Regions from separate parts of the Lawsonibacter sp. OA9 genome, predicted to be linked through region 2. Evidence: predicted binding sites of a transcription regulator. Region 2 holds the regulator's gene; each other region holds the start of a gene.
The links. The regulator HrcA, encoded in region 2, represses chaperone genes, less so after heat shock. The targets are predictions, from matches to a motif close to TGTTAGCACTCNNNNNNNNNGAGTGCTAACA.
Positions count from the first base shown of each region.

Region 1: MCG44_RS04530 (Hsp20/alpha crystallin family protein) is a predicted target of HrcA. The motif match lies at 2,142-2,172, and genes of this name have one in related genera.
Region 3: clpB (ATP-dependent chaperone ClpB) is a predicted target of HrcA. The motif match lies at 2,265-2,295, and genes of this name have one in related genera.

Region 1 covers NZ_JAKNTI010000022.1:716,494-726,759, reverse strand. Annotated here, with positions in the region: gene MCG44_RS04545 (linear amide C-N hydrolase) at 1-227, shown strand, start outside; gene MCG44_RS04540 (DUF3793 family protein) at 272-838, opposite strand; gene MCG44_RS04535 (flavodoxin) at 964-1,395, opposite strand; gene MCG44_RS04530 (Hsp20/alpha crystallin family protein) at 2,293-2,739, shown strand; gene MCG44_RS04525 (hypothetical protein) at 3,024-3,200, opposite strand; gene MCG44_RS15100 (ATP-binding protein) at 3,463-3,609, shown strand; partial or broken gene MCG44_RS15095 (sporulation initiation factor Spo0A C-terminal domain-containing protein) at 3,679-3,918, opposite strand; gene MCG44_RS04515 (hypothetical protein) at 3,905-4,171, opposite strand; gene MCG44_RS04510 (hypothetical protein) at 4,266-4,472, shown strand; tRNA gene MCG44_RS04505 (tRNA-Ala) at 4,486-4,561, opposite strand; gene secA (preprotein translocase subunit SecA) at 4,903-7,650, shown strand; gene MCG44_RS04495 (hypothetical protein) at 7,764-8,105, opposite strand; gene MCG44_RS04490 (helix-turn-helix domain-containing protein) at 8,093-8,365, opposite strand; gene MCG44_RS04485 (acyltransferase) at 8,600-9,646, opposite strand; gene MCG44_RS04480 (VOC family protein) at 9,646-10,017, opposite strand; gene MCG44_RS04475 (chloride channel protein) at 10,059-10,266, opposite strand, start outside.
Region 2 covers NZ_JAKNTI010000022.1:2,361,731-2,371,996, reverse strand. Annotated here, with positions in the region: gene MCG44_RS12730 (MBL fold metallo-hydrolase) at 1-653, shown strand, start outside; gene MCG44_RS12725 (hypothetical protein) at 689-844, opposite strand; gene hrcA (heat-inducible transcriptional repressor HrcA) at 1,160-2,227, shown strand; gene grpE (nucleotide exchange factor GrpE) at 2,249-2,860, shown strand; gene MCG44_RS12710 (hypothetical protein) at 2,923-3,060, shown strand; gene dnaK (molecular chaperone DnaK) at 3,102-4,946, shown strand; gene dnaJ (molecular chaperone DnaJ) at 5,129-6,277, shown strand; gene MCG44_RS12695 (hypothetical protein) at 6,470-6,631, shown strand; gene MCG44_RS12690 (dipicolinate synthase subunit B) at 6,685-7,266, opposite strand; gene dpsA (dipicolinate synthase subunit DpsA) at 7,352-8,221, opposite strand; gene MCG44_RS12680 (hypothetical protein) at 8,509-8,937, opposite strand; gene acrA (acryloyl-CoA reductase electron transfer subunit beta) at 9,079-10,191, opposite strand; gene acrB (acryloyl-CoA reductase electron transfer subunit gamma) at 10,211-10,266, opposite strand, start outside.
Region 3 covers NZ_JAKNTI010000022.1:629,615-639,880, reverse strand. Annotated here, with positions in the region: gene MCG44_RS04140 (2-hydroxyacyl-CoA dehydratase) at 1-422, shown strand, start outside; gene MCG44_RS04135 (2-hydroxyacid dehydrogenase) at 486-1,475, opposite strand; gene MCG44_RS04130 (Hsp20/alpha crystallin family protein) at 1,722-2,150, shown strand; gene clpB (ATP-dependent chaperone ClpB) at 2,337-4,931, shown strand; gene MCG44_RS04120 (amino acid ABC transporter ATP-binding protein) at 5,062-5,847, opposite strand; gene MCG44_RS04115 (amino acid ABC transporter permease) at 5,860-6,501, opposite strand; gene MCG44_RS04110 (transporter substrate-binding domain-containing protein) at 6,595-7,497, opposite strand; gene MCG44_RS04105 (alpha/beta-type small acid-soluble spore protein) at 7,838-8,038, opposite strand; gene MCG44_RS04100 (DUF4118 domain-containing protein) at 8,534-10,266, shown strand, end outside.

The sequences.
Region 1 (10,266 bases), 1.6 Mb from region 2:
GCGCCTTTTCCCCGGTGAACATTCCAGAGGGACTGTCCAGGACGTCCCCGGATGCCGAGGAGTATCAACAGACCCTCTGTATCTCAGTCATGTGCGCCGAAAGCGGCATCTACTATTTTTCCCCCGCGCAAAACCGACGCATCTCCGCCGTCCGACTACCTCGCGGCGCCGGGGCCATTCGACAGTTCCCTCTGGGGGAGCGCCAGGATGTGAATTATAGAAATTGAAAACCGCGCCCCCACAAGGTTAATACCTCGCAGGGGCGCTCTTTTTACGCGGCGATTACCATTTTTTCAATTGGAATCCCTCGCTCATACATCCTGACATAGATGTTCACACACTGTCGGTAGCAGGCGAAACACCGTTGGATTGTATTGGGATCGCTGTATGATTTCCAGAATCCACAGCAAGTAAAATTTTGTCCCCGGTTTTCGATGAAGCCTACCACATCCCTGAGGGGATAACCTAGAAATACACCAATCTCATGGGGAAAATCCGATTGGGCCGACAGGCGCTCCGCCAGCTGGTCCAACATTTGCTCTGTCCCGCTCCCCCTGTACCCCATCCCCACCAGAAAACCGCGGCGATCCGTCGCTCCTAGGGACTGCTCTAGCTGGCTGCCGCGGTACACATACACCAAGGCGGAGCCGGCCTCTCTCCGCTCCAGCAGTACACGGACAGACAGGCCGAGGGCCTCCAGGCGCTGGTCCCAAAACCGCACCTTCTTCCGCACGTTCTCTAAGTCCTCCGCCGTAATACAGAACAGGCTGCCCGGCTTCAGGCCCGCCAGAGTAGGGGCGCACTGTCTAACTAGCATTGCTTCAAACGTCCGATCCATGGGGCGTCTCCTTTCACAGGCAACTCGATAGTAGTTTTCCCCCGAACGGGTCAGATATCCGCTCGGAGGAATCTGTAAGGGAAAGCGGGGAGGGATCTAAATAAGCAGAACAGCGGGGTCCAGTCCTACCAGGCAGCCAGCTTTCTGCCCAGCTCCCGGCACTTCTCCTGGGCACTTGCATCAGGAGTCTCGTTGGCAATCAATCCATTTTCGTCGTAGAGATTGGCGCCATGCTCGTCACACCGCTTGCACCAATCCCGCATCCACTGTCCATCACCCCAACCATAAGATCCAAACAGGGCAATTCTCTTACCGTTCAGGAAGCTTTCTATCCCAGAGAACATGGGATCAAATTCCATCTCCTCCAACACCTCAGCCCCCATAGCGGGACAGCCAAAGGCCACTACGTTGAACTCAGAGAGACGGGCGGTGGAAAAATCGGCCGGCCCCATCAGCGTCACCTCAGCTCCGGCCTCTTTTGCCCCTTCCGCAATACAGTTGGCCATGACCTCTGTGTTCCCGGTGCCGCTCCAATAGACGATTGCTAATTTGTTCATACTTATGCTCGCTCCTTTACTTGAGGCATTCAGACAATGGTTTGTTCTCCGAAGTTAGATATAACTAACCTCCGTTTAAAAAAATAAGGTCCGCCCGTTTCGTGGTTAGTTTATACTAACTTCTTCTAAAGAATAACATAGTATATCTGATCTGTCAATCCCCTTTTCTGAAAAATTTACTTCTCCCCAGAACTGTTGACGACCGCTGAAAAATGACCATATTAGCCATGCATCCTCCTCCGCTCATAGAGCGTTTCTGTTTTGAGCAGAAGTTAGTTCTTTCTAATTTGTTGCTAAATCTCTTACGCATTTTTTGAAATACAAACAAATAGGAGAGGATTTTATGGTAAAAATCATACTGGGAATCGAAGTATGGCCCGCTCTATGTATGAGGCCCATATTAATGAGGCCAACTGTAAGGCCTGCCCCATCAAAAACCATCGGAAAGGCCTGACAGATGTCATCGTCGAGGAGACCCTGAATGATGATACCCTTTGGAATGCTGTGGCGCATGCTGGGTACCGCCTGCTGTCTATGCAGAGCGAGCCATATCAAAAAAGGGGGTGTTTTCGCAAAAGTCGCCAGCCACTGTCTTCCAACTTTTTCCGAGTCTGCCCTAGGCCCTTGCCCAGCAATTCCCAATTTAAATATTTTTCTCCGGCCATATGCGGAAGCAGATCTGTCCATCCCCCTCCGGTCCCTCCATTCTCGAATATTATATGAACGAATTGTATTTCTTTTATGAATTTTAGCACTCACCTCTTGACAGTGCTAAAGTTGGGATTATAATGGGCTTGAACCTTGAGAGAGGGGGCACATGATCCCCTCCCAAAAAGTTCCTCCAGCTCTCTCCAAGGGCCGAGCAAAGTATTCGTTATTTGAATGGAGGAATGAATTATGTCTAACAACAAGTATTTGGCCGAGCGTCTGTTTGATGACTTTTGGGGGGATGGATTTCCCACCGCTCCGATGTGGACTGGTCACGACCCTCTGTATGGCAAGCACGTTAAGAATCTGATGAAGACCGACGTACGGGAAACAGAGAATTCCTATGAGTTGGACATCGATCTGCCTGGCTTCCAGAAAGAGGAAATGACTGTGGAACTTCGAGACGGCTATCTGTCCATCCGTGCCGCAAAGGGACTTGACAAGGAGGAAAAGGACAAAAAAGGCACTTATATTCGTCAGGAGCGTTATACCGGCGCATGCAGCCGCAGCTTCTACGTTGGTGATGTGGAGCCTGAGGAGGTGTCCGCTAAGTATGAAGACGGTATCCTGAAGCTGACGTTGCCCAAGAAGGAAACAAAGGAGCTCCCCCAGCACAACCGGATTGCGATTCAGTGATTCGCGCGCTTCTTAAACTTCCATTTTTCTCTTGTACCTCTCAATACAATATCTAAAAACCCTCTGCCCATTTGAAAATGGGCAGAGGGTTTTTAGATTATGAAAAAGAACACAAGGCTTTCCTCTGGCAGAATCCGCTTTTCGTCCTTTTTTCCAAAAAGGACATATGAAATGGACAATCAAACCTTAATCTGGAATGTTAAGATATATGACGGCACAGGGGGCCAGCCGATTGCCGGATGCCCCCCTCCGTTTCCGGCCACTCTCTGCCTGCCCGTTCCGCACTATTCAAAGATGGCCCGGGACAACTGCAACGGCTGTTCGCAGCGGTTGTCGATATCCATTCCATTATCAGAGAAAACTCTGCCCTGGAAATCCGGTGCGATCTCCGTGGGAACCTTGTCCAGTTGCGCCGCAGTCCCGTTATTCCGGAACAGGTTGTATGGATTGGGAAAACTCACTTCGCCACCGCCATCGCTTTCATAATTTGTAACAGGCCGGAAGATCTATTTCTTCACTGCCGATTCTCTGGCGAACCTTTTTGGAGAGAAACAGTAAAGGAACGCTCAATGCGTTCCTCAGTACGTTAAGAAAAACTGGTCTGTATGCCATTGGCGAGATTGGGCTTTGTCCCTCCGCGCAGGGATGCCGCCGGGCTGCTTTCCCAGGTGGTCTCTGACTGCTGCGAGAGGATGAGCCTCCTCATCACTTCACCTTGAGTTCATCCAGTGGAACACAGTCTTTGGGGACAACCGGCTCATCGTCTCGCTCATTGGCCGACTCATCCACTACTCCCATATCATGATCTTCTCTGGAGAGAGCTACCGCTTCATCCAGTCTACGAGCCGTCAGACGAGTGGCGCGTGGTAAGAGCAGACTGTAGGATAAGATCGCCAGTAACTGCGCATTGCAAGGCTTGTGTTCCAATATTCTGCCTGCTAATTGTTCCAGATGGGACCGGCCTTCCTCCCATATGACGTTGCCTGCTGTGCGGATGTTTCTTTCTACAGCTTTCCAATTTGTCCGATACCTCTTTGCTACATCCGGATATACCCATTTTGTTACCAGCATCAGACGGTCCGGATGTTCCGCGCACAACTGTACTGCATAGGCAGTATAGAAGAAGCCTGTATAGTTGGCGGTGACACCAAGACGGTATAGCAGTTCATAGATCTCCATGACCTTCCTCCTCTGCAATGTCTTCCTCTGGTGGGTACGGAACTTTTTTAATCACTTCCGGGCAGTCTTTCTCTATCCCGTCTACAATTTTATCAATGGTATCTGCGGTTGGATTACCTTGTTCCGTGCGATACAGATAAAGATTGGACAGTGATATGTCAAAATCTAATGCTATTTCAGTATAAGTTTTTCCTGTGATTTCCTGATATGCTTGCAGGAGTTCAGAAATATAGCGTCTGACTCTTTTCGCCACAAAAATCTCTCCTCTCGATAATTATGGCAGAAATAGACGCTATGTGACAACTTATATATCGGAATTTTTATCCTCCGGCCATCTTCTTGAAAACGTGGAATTACTACTGAAGTACAAGAAGGGGATCTTCTCTGACCTGATGTTCCCATCCCGGAGCAAGCCGGAGCAGCCCATCGATCCGGGCTATGCGCGAAAGAGGCTCCAGATCATCCTGGAGAGCGCTGGGTGCAAGGGGGCAGATTCTTCCCTGTCTGTGGTAAAATTGTGTTCAAACGAAAAATCACCGCCGATTTGGCGGTGATTTTTCTTAAAAATGGTGGACCTGATCGGATTCGAACCGACGACCCCTACAATGCGAATGTAGTGCGCTCCCAACTGCGCTACAGGCCCATACTCAAATCTGGTCTTCACTATCTGTACAATTGATAGCAGGCCCCTTCTGGAACTATAGCCTGCCAAGCTTTATGATACATCACTTATGTGGCTTTCTTATTATATCAAAATTTTTCCCGTTGTAAAGCCCCAAAATTTCTTTTCTCCTTCTTCCGCTTTCAAGGCACCCAGGCCTCACGCACAAAAAGCAGATCCGCACTATCTTCGTTTTTGTCCAGAATCACTGCCAAAGTTTACAATTTGCTCTTTTTTATCCGTGCGGAGTGTGATATACTAATTAGGATTGTAAATCAATTCTCAGAGCATATCATACACAGAACCGAGAGGTGTTTATCCATATGAGCCTGTTTACCAAACTATTCGGCACTTCCTCCCAGCGGGAATTGAAGTCGATCTATCCCATCGCTGACAAGGTTGACGCCCTGGAGGACGAGTACAAAGCCCTCACCGACGCCCAGCTCCAGGCCAAGACCCCGGAGTTGAAGCAGCGGCTGGCCAACGGGGAAACCCTGGACGATATTCTGCCTGAGGCTTTTGCTGCCTGCCGTGAGGCTGCTTGGCGTGTTCTTGGGATGCGTCCCTACCGGGTCCAGGTAGTAGGCGGCATCGTCCTGCACCAGGGCCGTATCGCTGAGATGAAAACCGGTGAAGGCAAGACCTTGGTGGCCACCCTGCCCGCCTATTTGAACGCCCTGGCCGGAAAGGGCGTCCATGTGGTTACGGTCAATGACTATCTGGCCAAGCGTGACTCCGAATGGATGGGCAAGGTCTTCCGTTTCATGGGCCTTACCGTCGGCTTGGTCATCCACGGGGTCATGGGTGAGGAAAAAAAGGCCGCTTACCGGGCTGACATCACCTATGGCACCAACAACGAGTTCGGCTTTGACTACCTGCGGGACAACATGGCCATCTATTCCCAGGAGCTGGTCCAGCGGGGCCACGCCTTTGCTATCGTGGACGAGGTGGACTCCATCCTCATCGATGAGGCCCGCACCCCCCTAATCATCTCCGGCCAGGGAGAGAAGTCCACCCAGCTCTACACTGTGGTGGACCAGTTTGTCTCCCGGCTAAAATGCCAGCGCATCGCGAAGGTGGATGAAAAAGAGGAAGAGGACGCGGATATCGACGCGGACTATATCGTGGATGAAAAGGCCCGGACCGCCACCCTCACCGCTCCCGGCATCAAAAAGGCGGAGGCCTTCTTCAACATTGAAAACCTGGCTGATCCGGAGAACACCACCCTGTCCCATCACATCAACCAGGCTATCAAGGCCCGGGGCGTGATGAAGAAGGACATCGACTATGTGGTCAAGGATGGCCAGGTCATCATTGTGGACGAGTTCACCGGCCGTCTGATGTTTGGGCGCCGCTACAATGAGGGGCTCCACCAGGCCATCGAGGCCAAGGAGCACGTGGAGGTGGCCAACGAGTCCAAGACTCTGGCTACTATCACCTTCCAAAATTATTTTCGACTGTATGATAAGCTGTCCGGCATGACGGGCACCGCCATGACTGAGCAGGAGGAGTTCGGCACAATCTACGAGCTGGACATCGTGGAGATCCCCACCAACAAGCCTCTGGCCCGTATTGACGACCCCGATGTGGTATATAAAAACGAGGCGGGCAAGCTGAGAGCCATCGTGGCTCAAATCGAGGCCTGCCACGCCAAGGGCCAGCCAGTGCTGGTAGGCACTATCTCTATCGAGAAATCGGAAGAGCTGTCTGAGATCCTCAAGCGTAAGGGCATTAAACACAATGTGCTCAACGCCAAGAACCATGAGAAGGAAGCGGAGATCGTCGCCCAGGCTGGCAAATTTGGCGCTGTCACCGTAGCTACCAATATGGCTGGCCGCGGCACTGACATCATGCTGGGCGGCAATGCCGAGTTTTTGGCTAAGGCTGATCTGCGTAGGGCTGGCATGACCGATGAGCTCATCGCTGAAGCCACCGGCTTTGCTGAGACAGACAATCAGGATATTTTGGACGCCCGCAAGCAGTTCTCCCAGGCGGAGGCCAAGTACAAAGAGGAGATCCGGGATGAGGCGGACAAGGTCCGTCAGGCGGGCGGCCTGTTCATCCTCGGTACCGAGCGCCACGAGTCCCGGCGCATTGACAACCAGCTTCGTGGCCGCGCTGGTCGTCAGGGTGACCCCGGCGAGACCCGCTTCTTCCTGTCCCTGGAGGATGACATCATGCGCCTGTTCGGCTCTGAGCGGGTGATGAACATGATGGAGAAGCTGGGCGTGGACGAGGATACCCCCATCGACGCCAAAATGCTGTCCGGCGCCATCGAAAACGCTCAAAAGCAGGTGGAATCCCGGAATTTTCAGACTCGTAAAAACGTTCTGCAATATGACGACGTGATGAACACCCAGCGTGAGGTCATCTACAAACAGCGCCGTCAGGTCCTGGACGGTGAGGACCTACAGAATTCCATTCAGAACATGCTCCACTCTATGGTAGAAGGGGCTATCCAAGGCCATATGGGAGAACAGCGCCACATGACTGCCCAGGACTTCCACGAGGCCACTGCCCCCTTCCGCACCATGTTCCCTCTACCCCAGCTGTCTGACCAGGATCTGGAACAGTATGACGCCCAGGGGCTGGTAGAGTTGGTATCCAACACCGCCCGTGAGTTTTACGCCCAAAAGGAGCAGGAATTTGGCTCCCCTATTATGCGGGAGTTGGAGCGGGTCATTATGCTCCGGGTGGTGGACGAGCACTGGATGGACCACATCGACGCCATGACCGAACTGCGCCAGGGCATCGGACTGCGGTCCTACGCCCAGACTGATCCCGTGGTGGCCTATAAGAAGGAAGGCTACGAAATGTTCGAGGCCATGGTGGCCGCTATCCAGGAGGAAACGCTCCGCCGCCTGTTCCTGGTCCGCCTGCGCAAGAACGAAGAAGTCAAGCGGGAGCGGGTGGCCAAAGTCACCAGCGAGAGCGGGGCCGACGACGGCACCGTCCAGAAGCGCCCGGTGAAAAAGGTCATCAAGATCGGCCGCAACGACCCCTGCCCCTGCGGATCTGGGTTGAAATGGAAGAAGTGCACCTGTAAGGAGTATCACCCCGATCAGCAGTAAGTCATTGGTATTTGGTCTGAAAGGAAAACAGCATAAGCAGCATTACCCAGAGCGGCTATCTCAAAAAAGCAAAAACGAGGCCCGGAACCGACGGTTCCGGGCCTCGTTTTTGCTTATTCTTTCCTCTCATCTACTCCCTGTTTTCTAATCCACGCCGTAGCGGCAGACAGCAGGGACAGCATGAGCAGGTTTGGCGGGATAAAAAGATTGACTGCTGGATTTGACAACCCATACCCCACCAGAAAAAAGGCCAACAGTCCGGTGTACATCCCCCATGTCCCCCAGAAGCAGGCCAGAACAGGGTGCTTTTTACACCAGAGCGTCAGCCAGCCCCACACCCAGAAGGGCACACTGTATACCAATGCGTCGTCCAGCCCCCATCCCTTGAGGAAAAAAACCAGCATAAAACAGAGCAGTCCAAATACGATTAAAATCAGCCCGATTATGGTCCGCACATCTCGGCGACTGTTTTCCCCCGCTGGATGACGACGGTGGGCTGGGATAGGTCTGCCGTCGGTTCCGCACCCCGGACAAGTTGGTCCAGGGAGGTTTCGAACAGTTCGCACATCTTGACCAGCTTATCCAGGTCAGGTACACTGGCGTCTGTTTCCCACTTGGACACACTCTGTCTTGAAACCCCCAGGGCGTCGGCCAGGTCGGTCTGGGACAGGTGGTGGGCGGTGCGCTGGGCACAGATGCGCTCCCCCAACGTCATATGACATCAAACCTTTCCTATGAGATGGTCTCAGTTTACTCCAGTCGGAGGGGATATGTACACCAAGTTGGCTTGGAAAATACGCAACTGCCAGTTGCACCGTCCTCGCAAGCCCCACATCCCTCGCTTTGCCCATCGGCCAGAGCTCACTCATTCCGCTGTTCCTTCTCTCCAAACCGCGGCCACTTTGTTGGGCCGCGGTTTGAGGTCGCCTTCGGTATTCCAAAGCCAATGCTACGTCAATTTCGTTCCCACGCCGGGGATGAGACTGACCAGCCAGGCGAATGGGATAGACAGCAGGAAGAACACCAATGCAAAGAAGGGCACCGAAATCACCGGAGAGAAGTCCAGAACAGAAAACCCGAACCAACGGAACACCAGCACCCACAGCTGATGGAACAGATAGATGCCAAAGGCGTAGGAACCAAGCTCATACACCGAGCGGCGGCGGGATCGCTCCTCGCTGATGCCCAGCACATAGCGAAACAGGACACAGAGGGCCAAGGCGGTGAGGACCACATTGGGTGAAGTGTAGAGATACCACAGCTCCCTTCCTCCCCCGAAAAGGGTATTCCCCATCAGGGTGAACACCATGCCCAAAATACCCAGGAGATAGAGGATAAACTCCGGCACTCGCCCGATGGTATAATGGCGCAGATACCAGCCCGCCACATAGCAGCCCACCCACCCCAGCACCAGATGGACCCGTAGGCGCTCCAGCTGGGCCGCGAGCAAGCTATTCGGATGGTAGGCCGACCACAGAGGGAGCAGGGAGGCAAAGAGGAAGCACAGAATTAGGAAGTACCGGACCTCTCCCCTGCTGGCGGACGAGGTAAACCGGTGGATCACCGGGTGAACCAGGTAGAGGCCAATGAGGGGGTAGAGCACCCAAAGGTGGTGGTAGGTATTCCCCTTAGCGGCGGATACCAGAGCGGCCCATACTCCCGACCAGGACAGCGCACCGCCCCCCAGCAGGTGGGCAGCCACCGCATACAGGGCCCCCCAGAATACCAGCAGGCAGAAGGCCGGAAGGGCCAGTCCCAGCATCGACGAGGCGAGACGGGGCTTCCCCTCCTCCAGAGCGAACATCCCCCAAAGCATGAACAGGGCTGGGACCGTCCAAGATGTGAGGCCCTCATAGACGGACAAGATCTGCCACGGGCCGGAGCCCACGGCCACACCTCCCTGCCCCTCCTGAGCCAGCAGGAGCATGATGGCGCACAGCACAGTGAAGGCCCGGAAAAAACCGGGCCAGCCCAGATTGCGATCTCCCTTCGCCATCACTTTGCCTCCGGCACGATCTCGATCCAATACCCGTCCGGGTCGGAGATGAAATAGATGCCCATGGCGGGATTCTCAAAGCAGATGCAGCCCATCGCCTTGTGCTTTTCATACATGGCGTCATAGTCGTCTGCGCGGAAGGCCAGGTGGAATTCGCACTCCCCCAGATCATAGGGTGTGGTCCGGTCCCGGAGCCAGGTCAGCTCCAGGGTGAAATCGCTGCCGGCCTCGTCCCCCAGGTAGACCAGCTTGAAGGAGCCGTCAGCTCCCTCCTTCTCCCGCACCGGGGTCAGATTCAGCGCCTGTTTGTAAAAGGCCAGGCTCCTGTCCAAGTCCAGGACATTGAAATTGAAATGATAAAATTTTGTCACGCAAATTCCTCCTTGATAGGGGCCAGCAGGCCCGGATACACTCACTTTGCCTTCTTATCGATCCATTCGGTTCTAAATTTCGAATAGACGATTTTCTGCTCGCTGTACAGTCCATAGTAGCCGGACAGCATATAGGCCACTCCGATACACAGGGCGTGGAGGGAAAGGCCCTCGCCCCCGAAAAGCTCAAAGGCCAGCATCAGGGCGCTCATGGGGCAGTTGGTAGCTCCACAGAAAACGGCCGCCATC
Region 2 (10,266 bases):
CCCACGGCCACTATGACCACGCCGACGGCCTGCGCCGGTTCTTCCAGCTCAACCAGAGAGCCAAGGTCTATGTCCGCCCCCAGGCCGGAGGGCCCTACTTCTCCATGACAGAGGAGGGACCCAAATTTATTGGTGTCCACCGGGATATCTGGGAGGGGGCCAGAGAGCGGCTTGTCCCAGTACCGGGACCTATGGAGCTGCTGGAGGGCGGGTGGCTGCTGCCCGACGGTCCAAAGGACCCGGCCTTTATGGGAAAGGCGTCTAACCTGGTCTGCAAGCGAGGGGAGGATGACTTTTTCCCGGACGATTTCAGCCACGAGCAGTCCCTGGTGCTGGAGGGGGAGCGGGGACTGGTGGTCTTCAACTCCTGCAGCCATGGGGGCATCGTCAACATCGTGCGGGGCGTGTTGGACCAGCTGCCCGGAAAGCGGGTGCACGCCGTGGTGGGCGGACTGCATATGTATGCCAAGGGGGGGACTGGCATGAACTGCTCGCCGGAGTATGTACAGTCGGTGGCTGACGCGCTGAAGGCCCTGGGGGTGGAGCGAATCCTGACCGGCCACTGCACCGGACAGCCAGCCCTGGAGCGGCTGACGGAATACTTCGGTCCCGGCTGTCAGGGACTGTATACCGGCCAGGTGTTTACCCTATAAAAAAGAAACATGACCGCCTGTCTATGGACAGACGGTCATGTTGTTTTCTCCTCTAAGGTGGAGAGATATTGGAGCAGAATCGTTTCCACCAGGTTGGAGAGCGAGCGGTTCTCCAGCTGGGCCTGGGCGCGGAGGCGTTCTACCATGTCCTCATGAAAACGAAAGCTGTAATTCTTTTTTTCGATTCCCATAAAATCACCTCATATCTAGTGTAATACATTAGAAACATTTGTCAAGAGCCGGAGCTCTTAGCAGCAAAAGATAGAAGATGCAAAAAATTGGCGGGATTCATTTGTTTACAACAAATTCATAAAGTGCCTATTGACAATTCTGCCCCCCGGTGGTACATTATCTTTAGCACTCAGGAGTATTGAGTGCTAACGAAATGATCAAAGCGCAAGCAGGCCGGCATGAGGATATAAGACGAAGGGTCCGCGGAGCGGAGCTGTCTTGAGCCGGAACGGCCGGAAGCGCATGCCGAGATAAAAGGAACAGGGGGGGGAAACATGGAGCTGACGGATAGAAAAAGACGGATTCTTCGGGCCATCATTGAAACCTATATCGCCACCGCCGAGCCTGTGGGGTCGAAAATGGTAGCGGAGCGGGCCGGACTGGATGTGTCCAGTGCCACCATCCGGAACGAGATGGCTGATTTGACTGATATGGGCCTTTTGGAGCAGCCCCATACCTCCGCCGGACGGGTACCCTCCGCCGCGGGCTACCGGCTGTATGTCAATGAGTTGATGGGTCATCAGCAGCTGACCATGCAGGAGACTCAGCGTATCAACGAGGCGCTGAACCTGAAGATGGAGGAGCTGGATCGAGTGATCGACCGGGCGGGAAAGGTCCTATCCCAGTTCAGCGACTATCCTGTATTTACCATGGCCGCCCCCGCGGAGCGGATCACCGTCAAACGCTATGACCTGCTGAAAGTGGAAGAAAACGCCTTTATTGCCGTGGTCATGACGGACAACTCCATCGTTAAAAATAAACTCATCCATATCCCTGAGGAGGTTTCTGACACCCAGCTCCAACTGCTCTCCGCGGTTCTGAACAGTTCCTTCGTGGGACTGACCCAGGAGGAGATGGAACAGACCTTGGACAAGATGGAGACCCGCACCGCTCCAGGCGCCTTTGAGCTGATTGCCCTGGTGGTGGACTTCGCGGTGGAGATCCTGTCGGAACAGAGCAGCCAAAAGGTCCGAACTACCGGAATCACTCACTTGCTGGAACACCCGGAATACCGAAGCCTGGACAAGGCTAAACCTCTGATGAACTATCTGGCCGAGGAGAAGGATGTGGCCCGGCTGCCTGTGACAATGACCGGCGGCCAGAACATGAACATCCTGATCGGGCCGGAAAATGTCAGTGACGCGCTGAAGGACACCAGTGTGGTCATGGCCAGCTACGACATTGGAGAAAATATGAAGGGCGTCATCGGAGTGGTTGGACCCACCCGGATGGACTACGCCAAGGTCACCGCCCGCCTGTCCTATTTTGCCGACAGCCTGACCCGGATGTTCGGCAAGGGAGAGTTACCCCCGGCAGAGAAAACAGATACACAGGAGCCATAAGCAGGAAAGGAGCGCCGCATCGTGAGCGATAAAAATAAAAAGAAGCAGGCCCAGCCTGAGCAGTGTCAGGAGGATATTCGGAAGGAAGAGGCTGTGGAGCCTGAGGAAGAGGCTGTTCGCACGGAACAGGAGGAGAAAGGGGGGGCCCAGGAGGCCGGCGAGGCCGCCCAGGAGGACCAGAAATCAGGGGAGGCACCCAAGGAGGAGCCCTCCGGAGAGGGGACCGCACCCCTCGACGACCGCTTTCTCCGCCTGGCCGCGGAGTACGACAACTACCGAAAGCGGACCGCCAAGGAGAAGGAGTCCATCTGGAACGACGCCAAGGCGGATACCGCCGCCGCGTTTCTTCCCGTCTATGATAACCTGGAGCGGGCCTTGAAGCAGGACACCGCCGACGAAGCCTACAAAAAAGGGGTGGAGATGACGATGAACCAGCTGAAGGAGATCCTTTCCAAGCTGGGCATCACTGAGATTCCTGCCCTGGGCCAGCCCTTTGATCCGAATCTCCATAACGCCGTTATGCACGTGGAGGATGAGAGCTTGGGCGAGAACGTAGTGGCCGCCGTGTTCCAGGCCGGCTTCCAGTGCGGCGAGAAGGTCATCCGCTTCGCCATGGTGCAGGTGGCCAATTAGGGGAACGGAACCGAGGTGCGCGGCTTATTTTCAAAAGCCGATGGGATTAAAGGAGGAAAACAGTGAAAAGAAATCAGCCCTGCAAGCAGTGCTGTAAAGCGAAAACCTGTGATGCTGTATCCTATACCCTGCTGCTCGCTGGGGGCCTGCTGGCCTGGTGCGCCGCGCTCTACGCCATCGGGCCGCTGTTCCTATTTTAACTTTGTAAACATGAATGTCATATATTTAGGAGGAATGAATTATGTCTAAGATCATCGGTATCGATTTAGGTACGACCAACAGCTGTGTAGCGGTCATGGAGGGCGGCGACGCTGTCGTCATCCCCAACGCCGAAGGCAACCGCACCACCCCCTCTGTGGTGGCTTTTTCCAAGGACGGCGAGCGTATGGTGGGTCAGGTGGCCAAGCGCCAGGCCATCACGAACCCCGACCGGACCGTCATCTCCATCAAGCGTGAGATGGGCTCCGACTACAAGGTGAACATCGATGGCAAGAAGTATACCCCCCAGGAGATCAGCGCCATGATCCTGCAGAAGCTGAAGGCGGACGCCGAGGCCTATCTGGGCACAACAGTCACCGAGGCCGTCATCACAGTCCCCGCCTACTTCACCGATGCCCAGCGCCAGGCCACTAAGGATGCTGGTAAGATCGCCGGCCTGGACGTGAAGCGGATTATCAACGAGCCCACCGCCGCTGCTCTGGCCTACGGCGTAGACAAGGAGACCGCCCAGAAGGTCATGGTGTATGACCTGGGCGGTGGCACCTTCGACGTATCCATCCTGGATATCGACGACGGCGTCATCGAGGTGCTGGCTACCGCTGGTAACAACCGCTTGGGCGGCGACGACTTCGACAAGTGCGTCATGGACTGGATGGCCGCGGAGTTTAAGAAAACTGAGGGTGTGGACCTGACCGGCGACAAGGTGGCCATGCAGCGCTTGAAGGAGGCTGCTGAGAAGGCCAAGATCGAGCTGTCCGGTGTCACTTCTACCAGCATCAACCTGCCCTATATCACCGCTGATGCCACCGGCCCCAAGCACTTGGACCTGACCCTGACTCGGGCCAAGTTCGACCAACTGACCGCCCACCTGGTGGAAGCCACCAGCGGCCCTGTGAAGCAGGCTCTGTCTGACGCCGGACTGAGCGGAAGCGATTTGTCTAAGGTCCTGATGGTGGGCGGCTCCAGCCGTATTCCCGCGGTTCAGGAGATGGTAAAGAAGCTGACTGGCAAGGAGGGCTTCAAGGGCATTAACCCCGACGAGTGCGTGGCCTTGGGCGCCGCTCTCCAGGGCGGTGTGTTTACCGGCGACGTGAAGGACCTGCTGCTGCTGGACGTCACCCCCCTGTCCCTGGGCATTGAGACCATGGGTGGCGTGATGACCAAGCTCATCGAGCGTAACACCACTATCCCCGTAAAGAAGAGCCAGACCTTCACTACCGCCGCTGATAACCAGACCTCCGTAGAGGTCCACGTTCTCCAGGGCGAGCGTGAGATGGCCCAGTACAACAAGACCTTGGGCCGCTTCCACCTGGACGGCATCGCTCCCGCACGCCGGGGTGTGCCTCAGATCGAGGTTACCTTTGATATCGACGCCAACGGCATCGTGAACGTGTCCGCCAAGGATATGGGTACCGGCAAGGAGCAGCATATTACCATTACCTCCTCCACCAATATGTCGAAGGACGACATTGATAAGGCAGTCAAGGAGGCTGAACAGTTCGCCGCCGAAGACGCCAAGCGGAAGGAAGAGGTGGACATCCGCAACAACGGGGACCAGATGGTTTATCAGACAGAAAAGACCCTGGAGGAGATGGGCGATAAGATCCCCGCTGGAGATAAGGGCAAGGTGGAGAGCGCGCTGAACCACCTGAAGGAAGTCTTGAAGGGAAATGACACCCAGGCCATCAAGGAGGCCACCGAGGCTCTGACGAAGGAGTTTTACGCAGTTAGCGAAAAGCTGTATGGCCAGGCGCAGGCCGGCCAGCCCGGCCCCGGCCCCGATATGGGCGGCGCCCAGGGCGGCAGCGCCGCCGGCCCTGATGTGGTCGATGCGGACTATGAGGTCGTGGACGACGATCAGAAGTAATAGAAATCTATGGTCCGCGCGGGCGGGGCGTCGCCCCGCCTGCGCGCCGTTGTGCCTGTTCAAAAGAGTGAAGGGTAAAGAGTGGAGAGTGAAGATATGGTCATTCACTCCGGGCATATACGCCGCAGACCTTATCTCCGCTCTTCACGTTCCACTCTGAACTCTGAAACAGAGGTGATATCATGCCAGAACAGAAACGAGATTATTACGAGGTCTTGGGCGTGTCCAAAGGGGCCTCGGACGAAGAATTGAAAAAAGCGTACCGTAAGCTGGCCAAGCAGTACCACCCCGACATGAATCCGGGGGACAAAGGGGCAGAGGCTAAATTCAAAGAGGTCAACGAGGCGTATGAGGTCCTGTCCGACAAGGAGAAGCGGGCGAAGTATGACCAGTTCGGCCATGCGGGGGTAGACCCCAATTTCGGGGGTGGCGGCGGCTTCGGCGGCTTCGATATGGGGGACATCGACCTGGGAGATATCTTTGGCTCCTTCTTCGGCGGCGGCTTCAGTGGCTTTGGTGGTCAGCAGCAGAGAGCTAATGCCCCGCAAAAGGGAGAGAGCCTGCGGGCTAATCTCTCTGTCACGTTTGAGGAGGCCGCTTTCGGCTGCGAGAAGGAGCTGGAGCTGACACGGACTGAGATGTGCGATGCCTGCCATGGCTCCGGCTGTGAGCCGGGCACCACCGCCGAGACCTGCCCTGACTGCCGGGGGACCGGCGTGGTTCGGATTCAGCGGGGGGCGGGCGGCTTCGCCTTCTCCACCACCGCCCAATGTTCCAAGTGCCGGGGGACGGGCAAGCTGATCCACTCCCCCTGTAAGGTATGTGGCGGCGCCGGCAGTGTGCGGAAGAAAAAACGCATCACCGTTACCATTCCTGCCGGGATCGACGACGGACAGGCGGTTTCTCTGCGGGGCCAGGGCAATGCCGGTAAAAACGGAGGCCCGGCCGGTGACCTGATTGTGGGCATCCGTATAAAGCCCCATACGCAGTTCCGCCGGGATGGGACCACAGTCCTCTACGAGCAGCCCGTTTCCTTCTACCGGGCGGCGATGGGAGGGGAGCTGGAGATTCCCACCATCGACGGAAAGGTCAAGTGGAGCCTGCCGGCCGGAACACAACCCGGTACCACCTTCCGCCTGCGGGGGAAAGGAATCCCAGAGCTTCGAGGTCGAGGCCGGGGCGATCAGTATGTGACCATCAAAGTCCAAGTACCGACCAGCCTGAGCGCCGATCAGCGCGCTGCTCTAGAGGCCTTTGGTGAGAGCATGGGCGAAGAGGTACCAGAAGGTGTAGTCAAGAGTTTTTTTGAAAAGCGAAAAAAGAAAAAATGAAAAAGGAGGCCGCCTGTGATTTACACAGGCGGTCTCCTTTTATAAAGAAGAGGGTGGATTACATCAAGATATTTTATTTGTAAAAAAACGAAAATTATATTGATAAATCTCGTGAGATATAGTATACTTTGTATAGAGAAAAAGTTGAGGAGGAGCACGTAGGGAAGGATCAAATCGGGAAAGGAGCGAAATATGTGGAGCTTTTTTTGGGCCTCTCTATATCAGCTGATGGACGAGATCGTGATGTTCCTCTTATTTTTGCCTGTGACCGTGATGGTGCTGATCATTCTGTTCCAATTTGGCTCTGACCTGCTCCATTATTTCCGGTCATATTGGCACGGGAGCTCCCTTTAAGAGAGCGAATCCCGGACCTCACCCGTAAGGGTGTGGTCCGGGATCTTTTTTGATCAATGATGTGGGATGAGCAGGGGTTGAAGCTGTTTTCCCTCCAGGGCGGCCTGGGCCGCGTCTGCCACCAAAGAGAAATCAGATACTAAAGAAGTAGGCTTTCTCTCTGGGTCGTCTTGGCCAAAGGGAACGAAATAGATGTATTTTCTAGGCAGCAGGGCCCCGATGCTCACGGCCGAGGCGGCCAGTCCGTCATTGGTAGAGGGGGCGATGACCAGGGGGCGGCTGTTGCGTAAGTGAGCTTTGGCAGCCATAGTGACACTGGTGTCTGTCACTCCGTTGGCCAGCTTGCCCAGGGTGTTTCCGGTACAGGGGCAGATAATAAGCAGGTCCAGCAGCTTCTGGGGGCCAATAGGCTCTGCCGCCTTGACAGTGGAGATGACCCGGTGGTCACAGATGCGCTCCATTTCCCGCATCAGGTCGTGAGCTTTGCCGAAGCGGGTATCCGTGTCGGCAGTGCACTCGGATACAATAGGCACCACATGGGTGAAGCGGGCTTTCACCTGCTCTAAGGCCTCCATGGCCTTGTGATGGGTGCAGAAGGACCCGCACACAGCGAATCCGACGGTTTTATCGATCAAATCAATCTTCCTTTCCAAATCAGACTGAATGTGAGGCGATTCGCGCCGGGGTACGTCTTGTACTTCCCTCCAGGGCACGCCCCTCTCAGTACCCCGCCTCTTGAAGCATATTATAAATGGTGGATTTAATGGCGGCCCCGGCGGTCACAGGGGCTACCTTACCGGGGAGGGACAGGGCCCAGATTACTGTGAGGCCCAGCTCTCCCGCCGCCCTAAGGTCTACCCCTCCGGGCTTGGAGGCCAGGTCCAGGATGAGACAGTCCTCTTTGACATCCTCTAGTTCCAGCCGGCCCAGGACCTGGGCGGGGACTGTGTTGACGATCAGGTCATAGCCGCACAGCCATCCGGCTAGATGGGCCAGATGCTCGGTGCCCAGTCCCATGGCCTGCGCCCAGGCCAGCTGCTCATACCGGCGGGCCGCCACGGAAACCTTTGCTCCCAGAGCTTGGAAGCGTTGGGCGGTGAGCCGGCCCACCCGGCCAAAGCCCACGACCAGCACACGGGCGCCGTGGATTGTGATTGGTAAATGCTCCATGGCCAGTTGGATAGCTCCCTCCGCTGTGGGGACAGCGTTGGCTACCGCCAGCTCCTCCCGGGCGAAGTAGTCCCGAATGGTTAGCCCGCGGTGGGCAGCCAAAGCTAAGATTTCCGAGTCCAGCCGGCCGCCGCAGATAAACTGGCTGGGGCGAAGTGCATCTAATACGTCGGACAAGGGATGATTTGTTTGGGATAGAGGGGCGTTGAGCAGGCCGCCCTCTGTGGACACCAGCAGCGGCAGAACGACACAGTCCGCCTTCTCGGCCTGAGACAGATCCTCCTCAGGGAGCGGGCCGGTAGAGCGGTCTTGCTCCAAAGCGTAAGTATGGACAGTGTGGCCGTCCAGGGCCAGCAGCTGGGCCAGCTTGGCCTGGCGCATATCGCCGCCCACCACCCAGATGTTCAGTTCGTGTTTCATAGCAGTACCTCCGAAGACCGCCTGAAGGGGGGCGGGTTTCTGAGCTATCCTATGCGCACGGCCGGGCCACGGTGCGGGGGGAATGAGAATGGAGAGAAGAGATGGAAGATGGAGAGAGTGTGACGACCTTGTTACGCCGTGTAGAGGGGGGAGATGTGTGCCACCGGAGTATCCTATGGGCAGCCAAGCCGCCCAGACAGATGAGGGGGAGTATAAAAAAAGGGCCAGCCGGTTTCCGGCTGGCCCTAGGGGGAGTATTGGCTTTTGAGGTGTTGTTTAATTCATTTCTATCCTTTATTTGTGCCATTTTCAATATGTTCTTTGATTTTATGGTTAAGGCTGAGGCTATAAAAGACAGAAACAGTAAGAACGATTGTAAAACAAACAGTGATCCAAATAGGAATAAAAAGATCAGCTACCAACCTGATGAACAAAGCGACAGCATAAAAAGAACATAAAATGACCAAAGGGAAATTTAACTTTATGGTTGCATATTTCCCGTAAAGCTCCTGGGCCACGCTCCGATAGTTCTTTGCGATATTTTCCTGATACTCGCTTTCTGATCTAGAAAGTCCTGTGTATAAGAACTTTGTGGCAAATGCGATGGTGATGATCCACTGCGACCAATGGACCTTTATGATACCAAACGCAAACAGAGGCAGCGCGAAAAGGAAAGTAAGACCGTACATAAAAGAAGGTTTATGATAGATTTTCATGATATGCCTCCTTTAAGTCTAGTAGTTTCTGTATTATATCAACAGTATAGCATGGATTTTTTTAAAAAACTACCTATAAAATAAGTACCCCCCGTCCGTTGGACGGGGGGTACTGGCTTTTTTATGCGATTACAGCCGATCTTACTTGGCGGCCTTGGCAGCCTTGATGGCCTCGATCAGCATGGGGGTGACCTTGAACAGGTCGCCGCAGATGCCGTAGTCGGCGATCTCGAAGATGGGGGCAGTATCGTTCTTGTTCACGGCGATGATGCACTCGGAGTCCTGCATACCGGCCTTGTGCTGGATAGCGCCGGAGATGCCCAGAGCCACATAGATCTTGGGGTGAACGGTCTTGCCGGTCTGACCGACCTGATGGTCGGCGGACAGCCAGCCGGAGTCGATGGTGGCACGGGAGCCGCCCACGACGCCGCCCAGAACCTCAGCCAGTTCCTCGGCCAGCTTGATGCCGCCCTCAACATCCTTGGAGATGCCGCGGCCCACGGAAACGACTACATCGGCGCCGATCAAATCGACCAGCTTCTTGGCGGCCTTGACCACCTCGACGACCTGAGTTTCCATGTCGTCCTCGGTGAGGGAGAAGTTGGGCTTGATGATCTCGCAGGCGTCAGCCTTGGCCTGGTCAAAGGCGTTCTTCTTCATCACGCCGGGACGGACGGTGGCCATAGCGGGACGGAAGCGGGGGCAGATGATGGTGGCCATCAGGTGACCGCCGAAAGCGGGACGGGTCATCTTCAGGTTGCGGTCATCCTCGGGGATGGAGTCGATCATGGCAGGAGCCAGAGTGGAGGCGGAGCGCAGGAAGTCCTTGTACTTGGGCACGTCGATGTCCAGGTGAGTACAGTCGGCGCACAGGCCGGTGTGCAGACGGGCGGCGCAGCGGGGGCCCAGATCGCGGCCAATGTTGGTGGCACCGATCAGCATGACCTCAGGCTTGTACTCCTGGATCACGTCGCAGATGACCTTGGTGTAGCCGTCAGTGGTGTAGTTGGCCAGCAGGGGGTGGTCGCAGACATACACGCCGTCAGCGCCGTAGCCGCCCAGCTCCTTGGCGATACCCTCGATCTCGTGGCCCAGCAGAAGGCCGTACAGCTTCTCGCCCAGCTCGTCGGCCAGCTTGCGGCCCTCGGAGATCAGCTCGAAGGAGGTGGGCATCATTTTGCCCTGACGCTGCTCGCAGAATACCCAAACGCCGCCCTTGAATTCTTCGATGGCAGCACTGTTGTAGTTAGACATATTCTTAATCTCCCTTCTATCAGATCAGGTGCTTGGCGGCCAGAATGCCGGCCAGCTTGTCGCAGGTGGCCTTGT
Region 3 (10,266 bases), 1.7 Mb from region 2:
AGGATATGATCGCCGCTCTGAAGAAGTCCGGCCGCTTCCGTGCCCCCGGCACCTTCCAGGAGCTCCACTCCCTGGTCCATGGCTATCTGGGCGACGGCAACAAGATGGGCGAGGGCTGGCTCCTCACCGCCGAGATGCTGGAGCTCATCCACTCCGGCACCAACAATATCGTGTGTACCCAGCCCTTTGGCTGCCTGCCCAACCACATCGTGGGCAAGGGTATGATCCGCAAGCTGAAGGACGAGTACCCCTACTCCAACGTGGTGGCCATCGACTACGACCCAGGCGCCACCAAGATCAACCAGGAGAACCGCATCAAGCTGATGCTGGCCAACGCCAAGGGCCTGACTCATCAGGAGTCCCCCGCGCCCAGAGCGCCCCAGCCTGAAGTGGCTCCCAAGCTGGCTCATGCCCACAGTTAAGCTTTCCCTCTCAACAAAAAAGGACCCGGTACAGTGGTGTACCGGGTCCTCTTTTCTTTTTTCTCACAGCCCATTGACGATAAAATTGGGCCGCTTCCCCTCCAGCACCAGCTGGGCCGAGGTCCACATATTGGTGTGGGCCCGGTGGAAGGAGCCGCCGGTATTGCCGCCCAGATGGGGCGAGTAGATGGCCCGGTCCGCGACCTCTGGAGGGAGGTCCACCAGGGGGTGGTCAGCGGGAGTGGGCTCCGGTTCAAAGACATCCATAGCGATGGCACCCAGTCGGCCGTCGATGAGGGCCTGCCGGACGGCCAGGCTGTCCACCAACAGGCCACGAGAGGTGTTCACTAAAATGGCTCCCGGCTTGAACTTGTCTAGCAGAGCCTTGTCCACCATATGAGTGGTCTCCGGGGTGACTGCACAATGGAGAGATACAATGTCGCACTGGGACACCAGCTCCTCCAGTGGGAGATATTCCACGTTCAGCTCTTCCTCTACCTGGGGTGGACGGCGGTGGGCGGTGTAGTAGTACATCTTGCAGCCGAAGGGAGCCAGCAGCCTGGCTGTGGCGGTACCGATGTCCCCCAGCCCTACCAAGCCCACAGTGGATAGACCCAGCTCCGGAGAGTTGGAGGCCATGACCGCCTCCTTCATCTCGCGTTGACGGCCTGCCCGAAGGGCGTTGTGGCCAGTAATACCGTGACGTAGAGCCATGAGCATGAGCATCACCGTATGCTCCGCCACTGAGGCGGCGTTGCAGCCTTTATTGTTGCACACAAAAATGTTCCTGGCCCTGGCCGCCTCCAGATCAATCCGGTTGTAGGCCACCCCCTCCGATTGGATCAGCTTCAGACCGGGCATCAGGTCCATCAGTTCTCCCGTCACGTCCACGATGGGGTCGGTGAACAGGATCTGGGCATCAGCGTTTTCCCGCGCCGCCTGTTGTGGGGACTGGTCCAGAGAACAGTAGGCCGTTTCAAAGGGCAGCTGTGCAACAAACTCCGGCATATAGGCCTCATAGCGTGCCTTCGGCCCTAAGATCAATACTTTCATGATTCATCCTCCCGGTCATTGATAAATTTTTTCCTCTGGGAAAGAATATAAATATTGTAGCACACTTTTTTGGTTGGTACAACACTCCAATATTAGCACTCAAATAATAAGAGTGCTAATATTTACAATTTATACACAAAGTGTGCAAGAACTGTTCACATTTGGACGATATACTAGGACCAAAGTTAAGTGAGGCAGGAAGGGCCGCTGAGATCGGACCCCCACCTCAGAAAGGAGTTTCTTATGATGTACAGTATGATCCCCTTTGGCCGCTATCACGGCGGTCTAGACACGATTTTTGATGACCTGGAGCGCAGCTTCTTCCCTCCCGCAAACCGCCAGCCCACCGCCTTTCGGACCGATATCCGGGATGAGGGTGACCACTTCCTTTTGGAAGCTGAACTGCCTGGCTTCCAAAAGGAGGATATCCATTTGGAGCTGAAGGAAGGCATCCTGACCATCTCTGCCCAGCACGAGGAAAAGCAGGAGAAGCGGGACGACCAGGGCCAATACCTGTGTCGGGAGCGCCGGGTCGGCTCTTTTGTCCGCTCCTTTGATGCCTCTGGCATTCAGGAGGACGCTATCCGAGCCTCCTATGAGAACGGAGTGTTGACGTTGATTCTGCCTAAGATGGCTGAGATACAGCCTCAAAGCAGAAGGATCGCCATTCAGTGACCAGAAGGAAGGGCAGGCTTCAGAGCCTGCCCTTTTTTGGGGGTGCCGGTGTATACGCCAGCCAGCGAGCGTCAAATTTTTTCTTGCAAAATATCTCAGGTTGGTGTATTTTTGTTTTAGCAAACAATTCAGTCAAGTGCTAATTTATGACAATCTTGAAACCAAAGTTAAAGGAGGTTTCTTTTCATGAATATGGATCGATTTACTCAAAAATCCCTGGCCGCCATCCAGGGGGCCAGGGACATCTCCCAGGAATACGGCAATCAGCAGATCGAGCAGCCCCACCTGTTGCTGGCCCTGGTCAGTGACAACGAGGGGTTCATTCCCCAGCTGCTCGCCGCTATGGGCATGACTGTTCCCAGCTTTGAGGCGGCAGTGAAGGGGGAGGTCCAGAAACTGCCTAAAGTGTCCGGGTCCGGCCGGGAAGCGGACAAGGTCTATGTGTCCCAGGATGTGGACAGGGCCCTCCGCGGCGCGGAGCAAGAGGCCCAGGCCATGAAGGACGAGTACATCTCAGTGGAACACATCTTCCTCGGTCTGCTGGCACAGCCTGACAGTGCCTTAAAGGAGTTATTCCGCACCTACCATGTGGACAGGGAGAAGGTGATGCAGGCTCTGGCCAGCGTCCGCGGCAACCAACGGGTGACCTCGGACAACCCGGAGGATACCTATAACGCCCTGAAGAAATACGGCACCGACTTGGTGGAGCGGGCCCGCCAGAACAAGCTGGACCCGGTCATCGGCCGGGACGATGAAATCCGGAATGTCATCCGCATCCTTTCCCGTAAGAGCAAGAACAACCCTGTGCTCATTGGCGAGCCCGGCGTGGGCAAGACCGCCATCGCTGAAGGTCTGGCTCAACGGATTGTCAAGGGAGATGTGCCCGGTTCCCTGAAGGACAAGACGATCTTCTCCCTGGACATGGGCTCCCTTGTGGCCGGGGCCAAGTACCGGGGGGAGTTCGAGGAGCGGCTGAAGGCCGTCCTCAACGAGGTCAAAAAGTCCGAGGGCCGCATCATCCTTTTCATTGATGAGCTGCACACTATTGTGGGCGCTGGCAAGACTGAGGGCAGTATGGATGCAGGCAACCTGCTCAAACCCATGCTGGCCCGTGGCGAGCTCCACTGCATCGGCGCCACCACTCTCAACGAGTACCGGCAGTATATCGAGAAAGACGCCGCCCTGGAACGTCGGTTCCAGCCCGTGATGGTCAACGAACCCACAGTAGAGGACGCTATCGCCATTCTCCGGGGACTCAAGGAGCGGTACGAGGTGTACCACGGCGTCAAGATCACGGACGGGGCTATCATTGCCGCCGCGACCCTGTCCAACCGCTATATCACCGACCGCTTCCTGCCGGACAAGGCCATCGACCTGGTGGACGAGGCCTGTGCCATGATCCGCACCGAGATGGACTCCATGCCCACTGAACTGGACGTCATCCAGCGGAAGATCATCCAGCACGAGATTGAGGAGGCCGCCCTGAAGAAGGAGACCGACAAGCTGTCCCAGGAGCATCTGGCTGAGATTCAGAGGGAACTGTCCGATATGCGGGAAGAGTTCAAGGCCAAGAAAGCCCAGTGGGACAACGAGAAGGGGGCCATCGGCAAGGTACAGAAGCTGCGGGAGGAGCTGGAGGCGGCCAACGCCGCCCTGGAGAAAGCCCAGCGGGAGTACGACCTGGAGAAAGCCGCCGAGCTGCAATATGGCCGCATTCCGGAGCTGAAGAAAGCCCTGGAGGCGGAGGAGAGCATCGCCAACGAGGGCAAGGCCCGCTCTCTCCTGCGGGACAAGGTCACCGAGGAGGAAATCGCCCGCATCATTGAACGCTGGACCGGCATCCCGGTGGCCCGGCTGATGGAGGGGGAGCGGGACAAGCTGCTCCACCTGGAGGATATCCTCCACCAGCGGGTGGTAGGACAGGACGAGGCAGTAAGGTTGGTATCCGAGGCTATCCTGCGCAGCCGGGCCGGGATCGCCGACCCCAGCAAGCCCATCGGCTCCTTCCTGTTCCTGGGCCCTACCGGCGTAGGTAAGACCGAGCTGGCCAAAACTCTGGCCGAAGCCCTGTTCGACAGCGAAAAGAACCTGGTGCGCATCGACATGAGCGAATATATGGAGAAATTCTCCGTGTCCCGGCTCATCGGCGCCCCTCCGGGATATGTGGGCTATGAGGAGGGCGGCCAGCTCACGGAGGCGGTGAGGAGAAAGCCCTACTCCGTCATCCTTTTTGATGAGGTGGAGAAGGCTCACCCTGACGTATTCAATATATTACTTCAGGTATTGGATGACGGTCGTATTACGGACAGTCAAGGAAGAACGGTGGACTTTAAGAACACCATCATCATCTTGACCTCCAATCTGGGCAGCCAGTTCCTGCTGGACGGCATCGGCTCAGACGGTGAGATTAGTCAGGAGGCCCGGAACCAAGTGAGCGAGCTGCTCAAGCGGTCCTTCCGCCCGGAGTTCCTCAACCGTTTGGATGAAATTGTGTTCTACAAGCCGCTGACAAAGGATAACGTCACCCATATTATTGACCTTCTGGTGGCCGATCTGAACCGCCGCCTGGCGGATCAGCAGCTCACCGTGGAGCTGACTGCCGACGCTAAGTCCCATATCATTGACGCGGCTTATGACCCCATCTACGGGGCTCGCCCCCTGCGCCGCTATCTCCAGCACACAGTGGAGACCCTCATCGGTCGAAAGATCATAGCCGATCAGGTGGAGCCTGGTGCCCATCTGTCTGTTGATGTCAGGGATGGCCAGTTGACTGTGCTTTGAGTTTTCGATTCCTCATTTCATCAGGTCGATTTGCCCCTAACAGCTCCAAAGATAGGAATTTCCCCCATATTTATCCCCAAAAACAGAGGAGGGGCACAGCCGCGGCTGTGCCCCTCTTCTATTTTTCCATTCAGCTCTCCGCGTATCGGGCAAGAAACTGGCGGGTCCTCTCCTGCGCAGGGTGCTCAATGACTTGGCGGGCAGGTCCCTGTTCCACGATGACGCCCCCATCCATAAAGATGACCTGGTCAGCCACATCCCGAGCAAAGGCCATCTCATGGGTGACGATGATCATGGTGGTCTTTTGCTCCGCCAGGGAGCGGATAACCTTCAACACCTCGCCGGTGAGCTCCGGGTCCAAGGCAGAGGTAGGCTCGTCAAAGCAGAGAATATCCGGCTTGAGAGCCAGCGCCCGGGCGATGGCCACCCGTTGCTGCTGGCCGCCGGAGAGCTGGTGGGGATAATGGCCAGCCCGGTCGGCTAACCCCATCCTGCCCAACAGTTCCCGGCCATCTTTCTCAATCTGGGCGTAGATCTCCTTTTTTTTCTCCTTAAAATCGGGACGTTCCCTGGCCAGAAGCTGGCTGGCTAGGGTCACATTTTCCAGCGCGGTGTATTGGGGAAAGAGGTTAAATGACTGGAAAACCATCCCAAAGTGGAGCCTTTTCTTGCGGATTTCGCTCTCCCTCTGGGTAGAGGGGTCAGCGGCGTCAAAAAGGACCTTATCCTGGACCAGGATCTGTCCCTGATCCGGGGTTTCCAAAAAATTTAGGCAGCGCAGCAGCGTGGTCTTTCCGCTGCCGGAGGAGCCGATGATGGCTAGGGCCTGGCCCTGCTCCAGTTCGAAGCTGATGTCCTCCAGCACACGGGTGGCCCCAAAGTGCTTTTCGATATTCTTGACCTGCAAAACAGCCATTTCAGCGCCTCCTCATCTGAAGTAATCCAGCTTTTTCTCTGTCCGGCTCAACAGAAATGTGACCAGTCCATTGAACACCAGGAAAAACACACCGGCATAGAACAATGGCCAGATCATAGCCTTGTTTCCAAACTCCTTCGCCATGGCGATGACCTCTTTTACCATGATAAAGTTAGCCAGAGAGGTGTCTTTGATCAGGGTGATGATCTCATTTCCCATGGGCGGGACGATGCGCTTGATGACCTGGAGGAGCGTGACGTGGTAAAAAATCTGGCCCTTTGTCATGCCCAGCACCTGTCCAGCCTCCTGCTGCCCTCTGGGTACGCCCTGGATACCGCCCCGGAAAATTTCTGAGAAATAGGCCGCGTAATTAAGCACAAAGGCCAGACAAGCAGCCGTCATCCTGGGAAGCATATGTCCAGGATTCAAAAAACCGGGCAAATAATATACAATGGCCAGCTGGAGCATCAGTGGGGTGGAGCGCATCAGATAGACATACAGCCGGGAGACCCCGCTCAACGGCTTCCAGCGACTGATGGACCCAAAGGACACGATCAGCCCTAGCGGCAGCGCCAGCAACAGTGTCACGAAGAATATCTGGCAGTTGAGCAAAAAGCTCTTCCCCAGCATGACGTTCACAGTCTGAAAACTCATGTTCTCTCTCCTTTGCCTTCCCATCAAACACAGCACAGGGCAGGAGGGATCGCTCCCCCCTGCCTTGCGGTCTGGTCGCCGTGTCTTTTCTTTTTACTGATTGGCCAGCAGCAGTTCAGCCAAGTCATATTTCTCAGCCAGGGTATTCAAAGTGCCGTCCTCAATGAGCGCCTGCATGGCCTCATTGACCTTCTCAGCCGCATCGGAGTCTTTGCGGAAGCCGACGCCGTACTCCTCCACGGACAGCTGCAAATCGGGGATAATCATCAGATCGGAGTAGTCCCCCTGGCCCACCATAGCGCCGGCCAGTACAAAGTCCAGTACGGCGGCGTCGGCGGCGCCAGTCTTGACTTCCAGAAGGGTGTCGGTCTGCTTGGCAGCGGAGATGTACTCAGCCTGCTTTAGACTTTCGTCTGCACCCTCGCCAATGATGGCGGCCTCACCGGCAGAGCCGGCCTCGGCCTCCACCGTCTTACCCACCAAGTCGGCGGTGGACGTATAGACATCGGCGTTGTCGGAGCGGATCACCACCACCTGGTAGTTCTTGATGTAGGGATCAGAGATGGTCAGAGCCTCCTGCAGCTCAGGGGTAATGGTCATGCCGTTCCAGATACAGTCGATGGTCTGGGCCTGGAGCTCCATGATCTTGCTGTCCCAGTTGATCTCCACAAACTCAGGGGTGACACCCAGCTTCTCGCAGACGGCGGTGGCAAACTCAGTCTCAAAGCCAGTCAGCTCGCCATTGTCGTCAAAATAATTCATGGGTTCAAAATAGGTAATGCCGATCTTCATCGTACCGTTGCTCTCGATCTTAGCCCAGTCGGAGTCCGCCGCGTCCACAGAGCTGTTGTCCCCCTGCTGGCTTCCAGAGCTGACATCCGAGGCAGAGGTATTGGAGCCGGACTGGCTGGACTGGTCCTGAGCGCCGTTATTGCCGCAGGCGGCCAGAGACAGGCACATGGCCAAGGCCAAAACAAGAGAAAGAGTCTTTTTCATAGTTATGTATCCTCCAATTCTTTCAGCAAACCCCAGGGATCACTCCCTGTGACACTTTCGCATTTTAGCACGCTAATGCGATATTGTAAAGAGGAAAATGAAAAATTTTTTTGATTTTCTTTTTTGCCAAACACTCTCCTTCCTCTTTCCGGAAAAAATATCACCTTCCACAAGATAAAGGGGCCGGACGGCCATCCCCTTTGTTGGAGGAAAACTGTCACGGGAATGAGGTCGTTCATCCTCATGTCCAACTGACAGTGCTCCTCCGAGAGATAAACCGCCCGGCCCCTGATCTGCCTCACTCAAAAGGCGCTCATAATCTGTCCCAATGTGGACCAGATTACTTCATGCCGTTCTCGTAGGACTCGATCATCTTCTTGACCATCTGGCCGCCCACGGAGCCAGCCTGCTTGCTGGTCAGGTCGCCATTGTAACCCTGCTTCAGGTTGACGCCCACCTCGTTGGCAGCTTCCATCTTAAACTTGTTCATCGCTTCACGGGCATTAGGCACCATAATTTTATTGCTGTTGTTACTAGACATGATTCCTCTCTCCTTTTACTGTTTGACTGTTTTGGTTTGGATGGAACATCCACGCATATCATTTCCCCAGCCGGATCAACTATACCTGTATCATCTTTCCTTATCCAGGCAATTTTCCTGAAATATCCTTTCCTCTTATGATTGCTTAAATAAGCAAATTTCTCTTTTAGCGTACACCGCACAACTGACAAATAGCTGCGCGCGATACTTTCCTATTTCTCTTGAAGGATAAAACGCCAACCACAAAATATTGCCTCTATACAATCCAACTGGAGCACACAAACTTCGGAGAGACAATCCATTTTTATTTTTTGCCTAGCTCTTTCCGCCAAAATACTCTTAATTGGCTATATCCTAAGCCCATCTTAATATCAGATATACACTCCTTAATAACGCAATAATGTCTGGCATGATAGGATAGCAAAATAGAAAATGATTTCCAGAATAAATCGGAGGGGAAGTGAAGTTCACATGGTTTCAGGGAAGGACAATCCTTTGCATGATGGAGGGAACCTGGTAGCTTCCGGTCAATTAAAAATATTTTTCGGCTATGCCGCCGGGGTGGGCAAGACCTATGCCATGCTGGAGGCGGCTCACCATGCTAAACGGGAGGGCATTGACGTGGTGGTGGGCTATGTAGAGCCCCATGCCAGACCGGAGACTCTGGCGCTGCTGGATGGGCTGGAGGTCCTTCCCACTATGGAGACGGACTACCGTGGGATCAAGCTGCGGGAGTTCGACCTGATTGGAGCGCTTGACCGTCACCCACAGCTCATCCTGGTGGACGAACTGGCGCACAGCAATGTCCCAGGATGCCGCCATATGAAGCGGTATCAGGATGTGGAAGAACTCCTCCAGGCGGGCATTAACGTCTACACTACCGTGAATGTCCAGCATCTGGAGTCCTTAAATGACTTGGTTTCCTCCATCACAGGTGTTGTGGTGAATGAGCGAATCCCCGACTATGTATTTGACCGGGCCAGCCAGGTGGAACTGGTGGACATCGAACCCTCCGACCTAGAGAAACGTCTGAGAGAGGGGAAGATCTACCGTGCACAGCAGGCAAAGCGGGCATTGCAGAATTTCTTTACTACGGAAAATCTGGCTGCCCTGCGGGAGATTGCCATGCGCCGGACCGCAGACCAGCTCAACCGCTCCGCGGTGAGCAAAGGGAAAGAGAAAAGCGCCAAGGCGGGCGAACATATCCTGATCTGCCTGTCCTCCGCCCCGTCAAACGCAAAGGTGATCCGAGCCGCCGCTCGGATGTCAGAGGCATTCCACAGCGGGTTTACGGCACTGTTTGTCCAGACGCCGGAGACCAAGGAGCTGTCTGGGGAAAATATTAAACGCCTGCGGAGCAACCTGCGCCTGGCGGAGCAGCTAGGCGCTCAGATCGCCACTGTTTACGGTACCGATCCGGCGGAACAGATTGCGGAATATGCCCGGGTCAGCGGAGTGACGAAGATCGTCATGGGCCGAATGAACCACAAACAGAACCCCATCTTGCGGAAAAAGAGCCTGGCCGACCGCCTGATTGAGCAGACAGACCTGGATGTCTATATCATCCCTGACAGGCAGCCGATCTATAAAAGGCCGATGCAGAAGGTCCGGCGGTCAAAGGAACGATTCTCCATTCGGGACTTGGGGACTACTCTGCTTTGCTTGCTTCTTGCTACGGCGCTTGGCTTCGGATTTTACCAGGCCGGCTTCAGCGAGTCCAATATCATTACCGTCTACATTCTCGGCGTGCTGCTGACTGCAGTCTCCACCAACGGGCACCTGTACGGCGCGGCTAGTTCTCTTATCAGTGTCGCAGCCTTCAATTTTTTCTTTACAGAGCCACGCTTCTCCTTTCAGGCCACCGACCCCAGCTATCCTGTGACCTTCCTGATCATGCTTACCTCCAGCATTATTGCCAGCTCTCTGGCCAGCCGGGTGAAAACGCAGGCCAGTATGGCGGCGGAGAAAAGCTATTACACGGAGTTGCTGCTGGAGAGCAGCCAAAAGCTGCAGACTGTCCGCACGGAATGGGATTGCCTGCGCCTAACAGCGGAACAACTCAGCCGGCTGTTTGATAGACCCGTTCTTTATGCTTTGAGCAGCCCAGAGACGGAACTAAGTTTTCGGATCGAGCCAGCGGACGAACAGGCACTGGTAGCAGGGCTGAGTACGGAAGATATCGGTGTGGCCAAGTGGGTGCAGAAGAACAACAAGCACGCCGGAGCTAC